DNA from 2 places in the Streptomyces sp. NPDC008001 genome. Region 1 is predicted to be linked to the other one. Evidence: riboswitches for the same ligand, from Rfam matches in the RefSeq annotation. Region 1 holds a riboswitch; the other holds the start of a gene.

Region 1 (6,420 bases):
GAAGGTGCCGCGGATCTTGTTGACGACCAGGGTCGACAGGGCCTCGCCCTCGACGTCCTCGGCGATGATCAGCAGCGGCTTGCCGGACTGCATGACCTTCTCGAGGAGCGGCAGCAGGTCCTTGACCGAGCTGACCTTCGAGTTGACGATCAGGATGTACGGGTCGTCCAGGGACGCCTCCATACGCTCCATGTCGGTGGCGAAGTACGCCGAGATGTAGCCCTTGTCGAAGCGCATGCCCTCGGTGAGCTCGAGCTCCAGACCGAAGGTCTGGGACTCCTCGACCGTGATGACGCCTTCCTTGCCGACCTTGTCCATCGCCTCGGCGATCAGCTCGCCGATCTGCGTGTCGGCGGCGGAGATGGAGGCGGTGGAGGCGATCTGCTCCTTGGTCTCCACGTCCTTGGCCTGCTCGAGCAGGGCGCCCGAGACGGCCTCGACGGCCTTCTCGATGCCGCGCTTCAGCGCCATCGGGTTGGCACCCGCGGCGACGTTGCGCAGGCCCTCGCGGACCAGGGCCTGGGCCAGGACGGTCGCGGTCGTCGTGCCGTCACCGGCGACGTCGTCCGTCTTCTTCGCGACCTCCTTGACCAGCTCGGCGCCGATCTTCTCGTACGGGTCCTCGAGCTCGATCTCCTTGGCGATGGAGACACCATCGTTGGTGATCGTGGGGGCGCCCCACTTCTTCTCGAGGACGACGTTGCGGCCCTTGGGGCCGAGGGTGACCTTGACGGCGTCGGCGAGCTGGTTCATCCCGCGCTCGAGACCGCGCCGTGCCTCCTCGTCGAACGCGATGATCTTGGCCATGTGAAGTGGTCCTCCCAGGACGGGGTGGAGACTGCTCCGGACCGCACTGGCGCCCGCGACGGACGGCCTGCGCACCCTGCGGTTCCTTGCCCCGCCTGGCTCGCGGACCTCACCGACGGTCCAAATCTGTCACTCTCACTCGGAGAGTGCTAAGCCCAATGATTAGCACTCGGCCAGGGAGAGTGCAAGCGCCTTGGGGGACCGTCACGCCCACGAGGAGCCCGAGCGGGGCCCCAGGCAGCCGTACCCACCCCGCGCGTCCCGCACACGCACACGCGTGAGGGGCCCGCACCCCGTGAGGTGCGGACCCCTCCGCAAACCGAGCGAGCCGGTGGTCGATGCGCCGCGTCAGACCTGCTGCAGCTTCACCATGTCCGCCTGCGGCCCCTTCTGGCCCTGCGAGATCTCGAACTCGACCCGCTGACCCTCCTCGAGGGTGCGGTAACCGTCCATCTGGATCGCGCTGTAGTGGACGAATACATCCGCACCACCGTCGACCGCGATGAAGCCGTAGCCCTTCTCCGCGTTGAACCACTTGACGGTGCCCTGAGCCATGCCTAACTCCCCTATTACTGGCCCTTGCGCAGGACCGCACTTCGCGGACCCGGGTCAGACCTCACCCCTGGCAGCCCAGTGGGTGTGCGCCGGAACGCGTCGACCGCGGCTGAATGTATCTGCACGGATGCCGTCTGCAACAGGTCACTCGGACGAGAAATCCGGGCGTGGCCGATCGAGGAAAACGCCCGAACTGCGGGTATTCCAGGGCAAGTCGGGCCGGGAAAAACACAACCAACCCGGCATTTCGTGCACACACTTCGCGCACAACTTGACGGGTTCTCATATGCGTTCGGCACTGACGCCGGGCGGGGATCGCCACAACTGTATCGCGCTCAACAGCCGGAATCGCCCCGTCCGCTTTACGGACGGGGCGATCCGGAGGGCGCCGTGCGGCAATAACGGAGGAAGGCTGCGAAAACCTCAGCCGCCGGCGACGGCGGGGATGACGGAGACGGCGGAGCCGTCCGGGGTGGGCGTCTGCAGCCCCTGCTCGAAGCGGACGTCGTCGTCGTTGACGTAGACGTTCACGAACCGGCGCAGCTTGCCGCCGTCGTCGAGGACCCGGGCGGCGATCCCCGTGTGGTTCTTCTCAAGATCGGCGATGACCTCGGAGAGGGTCCCGCCCTCGGCGGTGACCTCGGCCTTGCCGCCGGTGTAGGTGCGCAGGATGGTGGGGATGCGAACGGTAACGCTCATGGGTGAACTCACCTTCGGGTGCGGAGGAACGAGGAGTCGTGAACGGCTGACGTCAGCGGACGGACAGCCCGGCGGCGCGGAACGCCTCCAGCGACGGCCGGATCGTGGCGGACGGCCCCGCATCGACCGCGTCGAGCGTCTTCAGCCCGTCCCCGGTGTTCAGCACCACCGTGGTCAGGGACGGATCGAGCACCCCGGCCTCGATGAGCTTCTTCGTGACGCCCACGGTCACCCCGCCCGCCGTCTCCGCGAAGATCCCCTCGGTGCGGGCGAGCAGCCGGATCGCCTCCACGATCTGCTCGTCGGTGACGTCCTCCACCACGCCGCCCGTCCGTCGCGCGATGTCCAGCACGTACGGGCCGTCGGCGGGGTTGCCGATGGCGAGCGACTTCGCGATCGTGTCCGGCTTCACGGGCCGCACCACATCGTGCCCGTCCTTGAAGGCGCGCGAGACCGGCGAGCACCCCTCGGCCTGGGCGCCGAAGATCTTGTAGGGCCGGTCCTCGACGAGGCCGAGCGCGATGAGCTCCTTCAGCCCCTTGTCGATCTTCGTGAGCTGGGACCCCGAGGCGATCGGCACCACGATCTGGTCCGGCAGCCGCCATCCCAGCTGCTCGCAGATCTCGTAGGCCAGCGTCTTCGAGCCCTCGCCGTAGTACGGGCGGAGGTTGACGTTGACGAAGCCCCAGCCCTCGCCCAGCGGGTCGCCGATCAGCTCGCTGCAGAAGCGGTTGACGTCGTCGTACGTGCCTTCGATGCCGACGAGGTCGCCGCCGTACACCGCGGCCATGACGACCTTCCCGGCCTCCAGGTCGTGCGGGATGAACACGCACGACTTGAACCCGGCCCGGGCGGCCGCCGCCCCGACCGCCCCGGCGAGGTTGCCGGTCGACGAGCAGGACAGCGTCGTGAACCCGAAGGCGCGGGCTGCCTCGACGGCGATGGCGACGACCCGGTCCTTGAAGGAGTGCGTGGGGTTGCCGGAGTCGTCCTTGACGTGCAGGCCACCGGTCACGCCCAGTTCGCGGGCGAGGTTGCCGGCCTCGACGAGCTTGGTGAAGCCGGGGTTGAGGCTGGGCTTGTCCGCCACGTCGGCGGGGACGGGCAGCAGCGGGGCGTAGCGCCAGATGTTCGCCGGGCCGGCCTCGATCCGCTTCCTCAGCGCCTCGGGGTCGCCGGCGGGCAGTTCGTAGGCGACTTCGAGCGGGCCGAAGCAGAGGGCGCAGGCGAAGACGGGACCGAGGTCGAAGCGCTCTCCGCACTCGCGGCAGGAGAGTGCCGCGGCGGGTCCGAGGTCCACAGAAGTGGTAGAGGGTTCAACAGACTGCACAGCCATGGAGGCGAGGCCCTTTCTCCTCATCTTCCTCGCGGCGTACGTCGCCACGAGACGGATTTGGCACCTTCCCCGCCGGGAGCCTCGCCGCGTGAAAACGGGGAGACCGGCTGGAGGGTTGCCGGGGCTTCAACGGGCCGTGTCCCTCTGCCCCTCTGGATGAGCGGTATGGCGCTGGGCGGGGCCCAGGCGTTTGTGGCACGCGCGACCCCGACATAGGACGGCGGTCCGCGTTGTTCAAGACTGTAACGGAAGCGACGGCCCGTTGAGAGGGCCGTCCGCACCGCGAGATGCGTCACAACGTCACCGCAACGAGGAGTCGTACACGTGCTGGAAGAGGTGGAGCGCTGGCTGGCCGAGCGGTCCTGGTCCGCTGCTGATCGTCCGCTCGACGTGCTTCTGGCCGCCAAACGGGAGTCCGGCACCACGGTGAGCGTGGTCCTGCCGGCGCTGAACGAGGAGCCGACGGTCGGCGCCATCGTGGAGGTGATCCGCCGCGAGCTGATGTCGGACGCGGTGCCGCTGGTGGACGAGCTGGTGGTGATCGACTCGGGCTCCACGGACCGCACGGCCGAGGCCGCGGCGGAGGCCGGGGCGCGCGTGGTGCACCGGGACGAGGTGCTGCCGGGGCTGCCTGCGCTGCCGGGCAAGGGCGAGGTGCTGTGGCGCTCCCTGCTGGTGACGTCCGGTGACGTCGTCTGTTTCGTGGACGCCGACCTGCGCGAGTTCTCGGCGGACTTCGTGTCGGGGATCGTGGGCCCGCTGCTGACCGATCCGGGCGTGCAGTTCGTCAAGGCGATGTACGACCGCCCGCTCGGCCCGGAGTTCGGTCCGCCCGGCTCCGCCGGGTCCGCCGGGCAGGGCGGCCGGGTGACCGAGCTCGTGGCGCGCCCGCTGCTGAACCTGCACTGGCCGCAGCTGGCCGGTTTCGTGCAGCCGCTGGGCGGCGAGTACGCGGCCCGCCGGTCCCTGCTGGAGCGGCTGCCGTTCCCCGTGGGCTACGGCGTGGAGCTGGGCCTTCTGGTGGACGCGCTGCACACGGTGGGGCTGGACGCGCTGGCCCAGGTGGACGTGGGCGTGCGCAAGCACCGCCACCAGGACGGGCAGGCGCTCGGCCGGATGGCCGCCGCGATCTACCGCACGGCACAGCTCCGGCTGGCCCGCGGGCACCTGGTGCGACCTGCGCTCACCCAGTTCGAACGGACTCCGGAAGGTTTCGTTCCGCGGACGTACGCGGTGGACACCGAGGAGCGGCCGCCGATGGCCGGAATTCCCGAGTACGCCCGTCGGCACGCCGCGTAAGCGCACGTTTGAGCGGTTCTCCCGGGGGCAAGGCTGGCCACATGGTCGCTGAGCACGTGCACACCGCACCGATCGTCGTCGCCTCCAACCGCGGCCCGGTCTCGTACCGGCGCGGCGCGGACGGCACCCTCGTGGCCGGGCGGGGCGGCGGCGGCCTCGTCTCCGGGCTCAGCTCGATAGAGCAGGACGCCGGGGAGGCGGCGGCCGTGTGGGTGTGCGCGGCGCTCGGCGAGGGCGACCGCGAGGCGGCCCGCGCCGCCGGCCGGAGACTCGACCCGGCCGACACCGGCGGCCACCTCGTACGGATGCTGGACATCGCGCCGGAGACCTTCGCCGCCGCGTACAACGGCGTCGCCAACTCGGTGCTGTGGTTCCTCCACCACATGCTCTACCAGACGCCCCTGGAGCCCACCTTCGACCGGGCGTTCCGGGAGCAGTGGGCAGCCTACGAGGCGTACAACGCGGCCTTCGCCGAGGCCATCGCGGAGGAGGCCGCGGAGGGCGCCGTGGTCCTCGTCCAGGACTACCACCTGGCGCTCGTGCCGGGCCTGCTCCGGGACCTCCGCGCCGACCTGCGCATCGGCCACTTCTCGCACACCCCGTGGGCGCCGCCGGAGTACTTCCGGATGCTGCCGGACGACGTGGCCGGGCAGCTGCTGCGCGGCGTGCTCGGCGGCGACCGGGCCGCCTTCCTGACCCGGCGCTGGGCCGAGGCCTTCGCCGCGTGCTGCGCGGAAGTGCCGGGCGCGGAGGTCCTGCGGGACGGCGAGGGGCAGGCGGCCGAGATCCGTTACGAGGGGCGGACGACGCGACTGGGCGTGCACGGCCTCGGTGCCGACGGCGACTTCCTGCGCGAGCGGGCCCACCGGACGGACGTCGAGGAGCGCATGGCGGCGCTGCGGGAGCAGATCGGCCCGGGGCGCCGGACGATCGTTCGCGTGGACCGCACGGAGCTGTCGAAGAACATCGTGCGGGGGCTCCACGCGTACCGGCGGCTGCTGGAGGAGCACCCGCAGTGGCGCGGCAGGGTCGTGCACATCGCGTTCGCCTACCCCTCGCGCCAGGACCTCGCCGTCTACCGCGACTACACCGCCGAGGTGGAGCGCGTCGCCCGGGAGATCAACTCGGCGTTCGGCACGGAGGACTGGGAGCCGGTCGCGCTGCACGTCAAGGACGACTTCGCGCGCTCCCTGGCCGCGTACCGGCTGGCGGACGTGGCCCTGGTGAACCCGATCCGCGACGGGATGAACCTGGTGGCCAAGGAGATCCCGGTGGCCTCCGACCACGGCTGCGCGCTGGTGCTGTCGCGGGAGGCCGGCGCGGCGGCCGAGCTGGGCGACGAGGCGATCATGGTCAATCCGTACGACGTGGAGGCCACGGCCCGTGCGCTGCACCTGGCCCTGCTGATGGACGCCGGTGAGCGGGCGGAGCGCACGAAGCGGCTGGCCGCGGCGGCGACGGCGCTGCCGCCGGCGCGGTGGTTCGGGGACCAGCTGCGGGCGCTGCGGGCGCTGTGAGCCGACGGCTCCGGCCGGGGCGCGCCGGAGCGCGAGCCGCGCGCCTGCGGCCTCCCCTCCGAGCGGCCGGCGCTTCGGCGCCCCGGGCTGCCGCTCTCCGGCCGCGGGTAGCCATGGTTCATGTCAAATGTCCCGCGCTGGGCCGTACTTGCCGCGGCAAGTGCCGCCGTCCTGGCCGTGATCGGCGGCTGCTCCTCGGAGTCCGCG
Region 2 (6,420 bases), on a different contig from region 1:
TTGTTGATCTCCTCCTGGCCACGGGCGACCTTGTCCTGCAGGTCGGTGACCTGCTTGTCGAGCTTGTCCTGCTTCTCCTTGGCGCCGTTGTACTTCTCCGTGGCCTGCTCGGCCTCTTCGTAGTACTTGTCGACCTTCTCCTTGACCTCCGCCTTGGAGGCCTTGGGATCGGCGTGTGCGGCCTGCGAGGTGAGGGCGACGGCTGCGGCTGCGGTCGCCGTCAGGACGGTCACCCGGGCGCGGCCCGGCTGCTTGGGTCGACGGTGGGACGCCACGGAGACGAGCTCCTTCTTCCTCGGCCGCCACCGCACGCCAAGGGGGCGGCTCGGGCGGGACCTTCACCGTCACCCCTATTGGATGATCAACCGGGCGAAGGTTCGAGGCCCGACCTTAGTGACCCCGGAGTGATCCGTTCAAATCCTCATCAGAAAAATCTCCTGCCCCAAGCGAAGCTTTACCAACGTGACACAGCCGGTAATGGCGGCTTGACGGTCAGGTACGGGCAAGTCGCTTGAGGAGCAGGGCCGATGCCACCGGCCGGGCGCCCGCCTTGGCGACGCCGTCCGCGACCTCGCGGTCGGTGGAGACCACCACGACCGGCCGGCCCGGCGGCTCGGCCCGCACCAGCTGGCGGATCAGCTCGTCGGCGGTGACCCCGGGCTTGCTGAAGAGCACCCGCACCCCGCGCGGCGGCGCGAGCAGGACCGGCGCGGCCAGCTCGGCCCCGTCGAAGACGCACGTCACCTCGGCGCCCGTCTGCGCGGCGAGCATCGCGAGCCCGCCCAGCAGCCGCAGCCGCTGCTTGTCCAGCGGCATCGTCGGATAGCCGGTCTTGGTGACGTTGTAGCCGTCGACGACGAGGTGCGCCTGAGGCAGTGCCAGCAGCTGGTCCAGCAGCGCCGGGTCGGTTTCGGACAGGGCGCGCGTGGCGATGTCCTTCGGGGTCATCCGGCCGGGCTCCACGGCGTCCACGGTGTCCGCCGGGTGGACGGAGGCGGGCGGCAGCGCCAGCTCGCGCCGCAGGCCCTGGGCCGCGTCCAGCACGGTGTCGAGCAGCAGGCGCAGGCGCATGTCCTCCACGCTGCGGCCCTCGCGCACCGCCCGGCGGCTCGCCTCCAGCGCGGCCTCGGCCTCCGACAGGCGCGTCTTGAGCCGCCGGGTCTCCCCCAGCGTGGCCGCCTTGTCGGCCGCGCCGGCCGCCCGTACGGCCTCCAGCTCGGCCTCGGCCTTGCGCAGGGCGGCCTCGCCGCGCCGCACGTCGGCCACGGCGCTGCGCAGCTTGCGCTGCAGCGAGTCGGCTTCCTTGCGGGCCGTCTCCAGCTCGGCGCGGATCCGCTCGGTCTCGGCGCGGGCCGCGGCCCGCGCCTCCGCCAGCTCCTCGCGCAGCCGCCGCAGTTCGCGCTGGGCCTCCTCGCCCGCGCGCTCCGCGGTCGCCCGCAACGCCTCCTCGCCGGCCGCCGTGACGAGCTTGACCCAGCCGGCGGGCCGCAGCACGTAGGCCATGGCCGCGACGTCCTCCGGGTCGGCCGCCGCCGGCGGCGAGCCCGCGTCCAGCGCCTCGGCGAGCTCCGAGCCCGTCTCGCGCAGACGGGCGGAGACGCGCTGGCGGAACGCGGGGTCGTTCTCCACCGCCGCGGCCATCGCATTGCCCGCGAACTTGGCCCGCCGGCTCGGCGTGAACCGGGCGTACTGCCGCAGCGCCGCCGGGAGTTCGGCCACCGTCAGCCCGCCGAACGCCTCCGACACCAGGCCGATGACCCGGCGCCGCACGCCCTCCGGCAACGGACGGTCGAGCACCTCGGCAGCGCCGTCGGTCCCACCGGTGTCACCAGGCCCACCGGCCGCCTCCGCGCCACCCGTATGCTCCACCACCGCTCATCGCTCCCGTTCTTCAGGCGCTCGCGCCCGGCCGGTCCACCAGCTCCACCTGGTCGACCGCGTTGCACCAGCGGCACCGCACGGACTCGATGGTCTCACTGACGACCTCGCGCTCTTCCACGCTCGGCTCACCGGCCAGGTCGAGATGGACGAAGTCCACGGCCCTGGTCGTGCGCGTTACGTCGAACCGGGTGAGATTGCCGCACAGAGCGCAGCGCCACCGGGTCCCGGCTGTCGGCTGGGGAACGCCCATCGTGTCGTCCGTCCTCGTCAGATGCCATCGAACTGCGGGTGTGCTCCCCGTAACCCTACGGCCTGATGGTCATGCGGCGCGGAGCACGGGCCCGCTTCGCCGGCCCGGCGAGGCACTCTGTGCGCTTTGCTGCTAGTACGTCATGATCTGTTCATGTTCGGAACGGCCGGCAAGAAGCCCCTCGCCACCTACGGCCTCATCTGCGCCTGCTGCGCGGTGTTCCTGATCGGCCCCGCGTCGGGGCTGACGGCCCCCCTGTCCGGCGGGCCCGGCAGCGGCAGCGCCCTCGTGGCCGCGCAGGCCGCCTACTTCGAGCGCTGGGGCGTGGTGCCGGAGGAGCTCTGGCACGGGCCGCCGGCCGAGCTGATCACCCCGCTCACCGCGCTCTTCGTGCACGGCAACTGGCTGCATCTGCTCGGCAACATGCTCTTCCTCTATGTCTTCGGCACGATGGCCGAAAACCGTATGGGCCGGGGAGCCTTCGTCGTCTTCTACCTCGTCGCCGGAGTGCTGGCGCTGCTCGGCTACGCGGTCGTGCACGCCACCTCCGACCGGACGCTCGTCGGCGCCTCCGGGGCGATCTCCGGAGTCCTCGGGGCCTTCCTCTACCTCTTCCCCCGGGCCCGCGTCACCAGTCTCTTCCCGTTCCTCTTCTTCCTGCCGCTGCGGTTCCCCGCCTGGGCCGTGCTGCTGTTCTGGTTCGCCCTGCAGTGGCTCGCCGCCCGCACGGCCGGAGACCGGCCCGGCGTCGCCTACCTCGCCCACGTCCTGGGCTTCGCGCTCGGCTTCCTGTACGCGTGGGCGAGGTACGGGCGTACGACTAGAGTGAAGCGGGGCTGCCCCCCGACCCCCGATAGGAGCCCGCCGTGATCACCTCGATCGTCCTGATCAAGACCGATGTCGACCGGATCCCCGAGATCGCCGAGCAGATCGCGGCGATCGAGGGCGTCAGCGAGGTGTACTCGGTGACCGGGGCGCACGATCTGATCGCCATGGTGCGGGTGGCCCGGCACGACGACCTGGCCGACGTCATCCCCGGCCGGATCAGCAAGGTCCCGGGCGTCGCGTCGACGGAGACGCACATCGCGTTCCGCACGTACTCCCAGCACGACCTGGAAGCGGCGTTCGCCATCGGCCTGGAGTCGTAGCGGCACCGGCGGTCACGCGAGCCGGCCCCGCCGTCAGGCGACGGGCACGCAGCGCCCGTCCTCCGTCCGGTAGGACCACTTCGCTCCGTCGCGGACGAGTTCGCCCACCGCCGCCACGAACCGCTCCACGTGCTCGTCCGGCGTCCCCGCCCCGAAGCTCACCCTGATCGCGTTCAGCGGCGCCCCCTCCTCGGCCGCGCCGCACTCGCCCTCCGCGGAGGAGCCCGCGCCCACCAGCGTCCGCACCAGCGGGTGCGCGCAGAAGAGGCCGTCGCGGACGCCGATCCCGTACTCCGCGGAGAGCGCCGCCGCGAAGTGCGAGCTGTTCCAGCCGTCGACGGTGAACGAGAGCACGCCCACGCTCGGGGCGTCCGGCCCGAACAGCGACAGCACCCGCACCCCCGGCACAGCCGCGAGCCCCTCCCGCACCCGGGCGATCAGCTCCCGCTCCCGCTCCGCGAGCCGGTCGAAGCCGGCCTCGGTGAGCGCCTTGCACGCGGAGGCGATGGCGTAGGCGCCGATGACGTTCGGCGACCCGGCCTCGTGCCGGGCGACGCCGTCGTGCCAGTCCACCGCCACCTCGCCGGAGGCGCCCCGCGCCACGCGCCGGCTCGCTCCCCCGCCCGCCAGATAGGGCTCCGCGTCCCGGAGCCAGTCCGCCCGCCCGGCGAGCACGCCCGCCCCGAAGGGCGCGTACAGCTTGTGCCCCGAGAAGGCGACCCAGTCCGCGTCCAGCTCCGCGACGTCCACGCGCTGGTGCGGGACGAGCTGGGCGGCGTCCACCACGATCCGCGCGCCGTGGGCGTGCGCGGCCGCGGCGAGCTCCCGTACGGGCCACAGCTCACCGGTCACGTTGGACGCACCCGTCACGCACACGAGCGCGGGACCGTAGGGCTCGCGGGCCGCGAGCGCCCGCTCCAGGGTCTCGACCGCCTGCGCGGGGGTGCGCGGCGCGTCCAGGTAGGTGACCGCGACGTCCGCGCGCCGCTCCCAGGGCAGCAGCGCCGCGTGGTGCTCGGTCTCGAAGACGAACACCCGCGTCCCCGTGGGGAGTACGGCGGCGAGCAGGTTGAGCGAGTCGGTGGTCGAGCGGGTGAAGACGACCTGGTCGTCCTCCCGGCAGCCGAGGAACGCGGCGACGTCCGCCCGGCTGGTCTCGAAGAGCTCGGTCGACAGCCGGGAGAGGTATCCGGCACCGCGGTGCACGCTGCCGTAGTAGGGCGCGTACGCCGCCACGTCGTCCCACACCCGCTGCAGGGCGGGCGCGCTGGCCGCGTAGTCCAGTGCCGCGTACGTCACCTCTCCCCCGGTGACCAGCGGGACACGGACATCTCGCCCGAGAACCGGCAGAGGGGTGCAAATGGTCGGGTCGGAGGCAAGGGTGGAGACAGACATGGCGAACTCCCGTAAAAAGGCAGGCGAATTCCACCGCGCGACGGGCGCGGAAATGGAAGAAGGGTGCGCGGGAAAGGGGCTCTTCGAGCCCTAACGCATTCGCTGAACCACGGAAGGAACTCCCTCGGCAACCAGGATCCCTGGCGAGGGATCCGCGCTTGCCGCAGACTTCGCTGCCTGCGGCCTGGTCATCACCCGGGGCACCCCGCCACGGAAGGAGGGTTGCCGGACAGCAAGCCGGGGCCTGAACGCTGTCACTCGTGACCTTGCCGAGGAGTATGGCACACGTGATCGCCCCGCGGAACCGCCGTCCCGCGGGGCGAGACGTCAGGCGTTGCTCGCGACGACCCAGCGTTCGAGCGCCCGCCGGGCCGCACCGGAGTCGATCGACTCCGCGGCGCGCGCCAGCCCGCCGCGGATCTGCTCCGCCAGCGGCGCCTCCGTGGGCGCCAGCGCCACCAGCGCCGCGGCGGAGTTGAGCAGCACCGCGTCCCGTACGGGACCGGTCTCCCCCGCCAGCAACCGCCGCGCGACGTCCGCGTTGTAGGACGCGTCGGCTCCCCGCAGCGCCTCCACCGGCACCAGATCGATGCCCACGTCCCGCGGGTCGAAGGCCTCCTCGCGGACCCGGCCGCCGGAGACCACCCACACCCGCGAGGTCGCGGTCGTGGTCAGCTCGTCCAGCCCGTCGTCGCCGCGGAAGACGAGCGCCGAGGAGCCGCGCTCGGCGAGCACCCCGGCGAGGATCGGCGCCATCCGCGCGTCCGCGACGCCCGTGGCCTGGGCCCGCACGCGGGCCGGGTTGGTCAGCGGGCCCAGCACGTTGAAGGTGGTCCGGATGCCGAGCTCGCGGCGGGCCGCGGCGACGTGCCGCAGCGCCGGGTGGAACTTCACCGCGAAGCAGAAGGTGATGCCGGCCTCCTCGGCCACCTCCACCACCCGCTTCGGGGTGAGGTCCAGGTTGACGCCCAGCTTCTCCAGGACGTCCGAGGCCCCGCTCGCCGAGGACGCCGCCCGGTTGCCGTGCTTGACGACCTTCGCGCCCGTGCCGGCCACGACGATCGAGGACATGGTGGAGATGTTGACGGTCTTGGCGCCGTCGCCGCCGGTGCCCACGATGTCCACGCTGGGCCCCGGGACCTCGATCAGCCGGGCGTGCCCGTACATCGCGCGGACCAGGCCGGAGATCTCCGCGACCGTCTCGCCCTTGGCGCGCAGGGCGACCACGAAGCCCGCGATCTGGGCGTCGCTGGCCTCGCCGCGCATGATCCGGTCCATGGCCCAGGCGGTGTCGTCGGCGGTGAGGTCACGGCCGGTGAGGAGGGCGTCCAGGAGGCCCGGCCAGGAGGGAGCCACCGCGCTGTCGCCGCCTGCCGGGGTCACAACGTTCATGGTCCACGCTCCTGGTGGTCGGTCCGGAGAGCCGGGTTCGTCCCGAGGGCTCTGCCCGCCCAGCCTATCCACCCCCGGGAACGGCGAAGAGCCCCGTCCAGCCGTCGGACGGGGCTCTTCGCTGTGGCGATCAGCGATCAGGGTGGGTCAGCCGGTGACCCGGAGATCAGTGGTGGCCGTGGCCGCTCGTGATCTCCTCGTACTCCTCCACGGTGGCCTTGGGGATCTGGGTCCCCTCGCCGTAGAAGCCCTTGGAGAGCTTCACGCGGAGGCGCTGCCCGGCGCCGGCCTTGCGGGCCACGCCGTTCTCGTCGAACTCCGGCTCCAGCTCGAGCGGCTTGGGCTGCTCGTGCG

What was found. Region 1 has a riboswitch for S-adenosylmethionine ahead of thrC (threonine synthase). Riboswitches for the same ligand answer to the same signal wherever they lie in the genome.
Region 2: another riboswitch for S-adenosylmethionine. It lies ahead of ACFZCD_RS15160 (aminotransferase class V-fold PLP-dependent enzyme); the one in region 1 lies ahead of thrC (threonine synthase).

Annotation. Positions count from the first base shown of each region.
Region 1 covers NZ_JBIBIZ010000006.1:395,727-402,146, forward strand. The annotation lists gene groL (chaperonin GroEL) at 1-807, opposite strand, end outside; gene ACFZCD_RS18400 (cold-shock protein) at 1,156-1,362, opposite strand; gene ACFZCD_RS18405 (MoaD/ThiS family protein) at 1,786-2,061, opposite strand; gene thrC (threonine synthase) at 2,114-3,397, opposite strand; SAM riboswitch class I at 3,415-3,560, opposite strand; gene ACFZCD_RS18415 (glucosyl-3-phosphoglycerate synthase) at 3,722-4,696, shown strand; gene ACFZCD_RS18420 (trehalose-6-phosphate synthase) at 4,738-6,213, shown strand; gene ACFZCD_RS18425 (hypothetical protein) at 6,334-6,420, shown strand, end outside.
Region 2 covers NZ_JBIBIZ010000005.1:232,560-238,979, reverse strand. The annotation lists gene ACFZCD_RS15185 (NlpC/P60 family protein) at 1-275, opposite strand, end outside; gene ACFZCD_RS15180 (NYN domain-containing protein) at 493-1,872, opposite strand; gene ACFZCD_RS15175 (hypothetical protein) at 1,892-2,131, opposite strand; gene ACFZCD_RS15170 (rhomboid family intramembrane serine protease) at 2,285-3,001, shown strand; gene ACFZCD_RS15165 (Lrp/AsnC family transcriptional regulator) at 2,998-3,279, shown strand; gene ACFZCD_RS15160 (aminotransferase class V-fold PLP-dependent enzyme) at 3,313-4,674, opposite strand; SAM riboswitch class IV at 4,824-4,940, opposite strand; gene trpD (anthranilate phosphoribosyltransferase) at 5,002-6,066, opposite strand; gene ACFZCD_RS15150 (cytochrome bc complex cytochrome b subunit) at 6,233-6,420, opposite strand, start outside.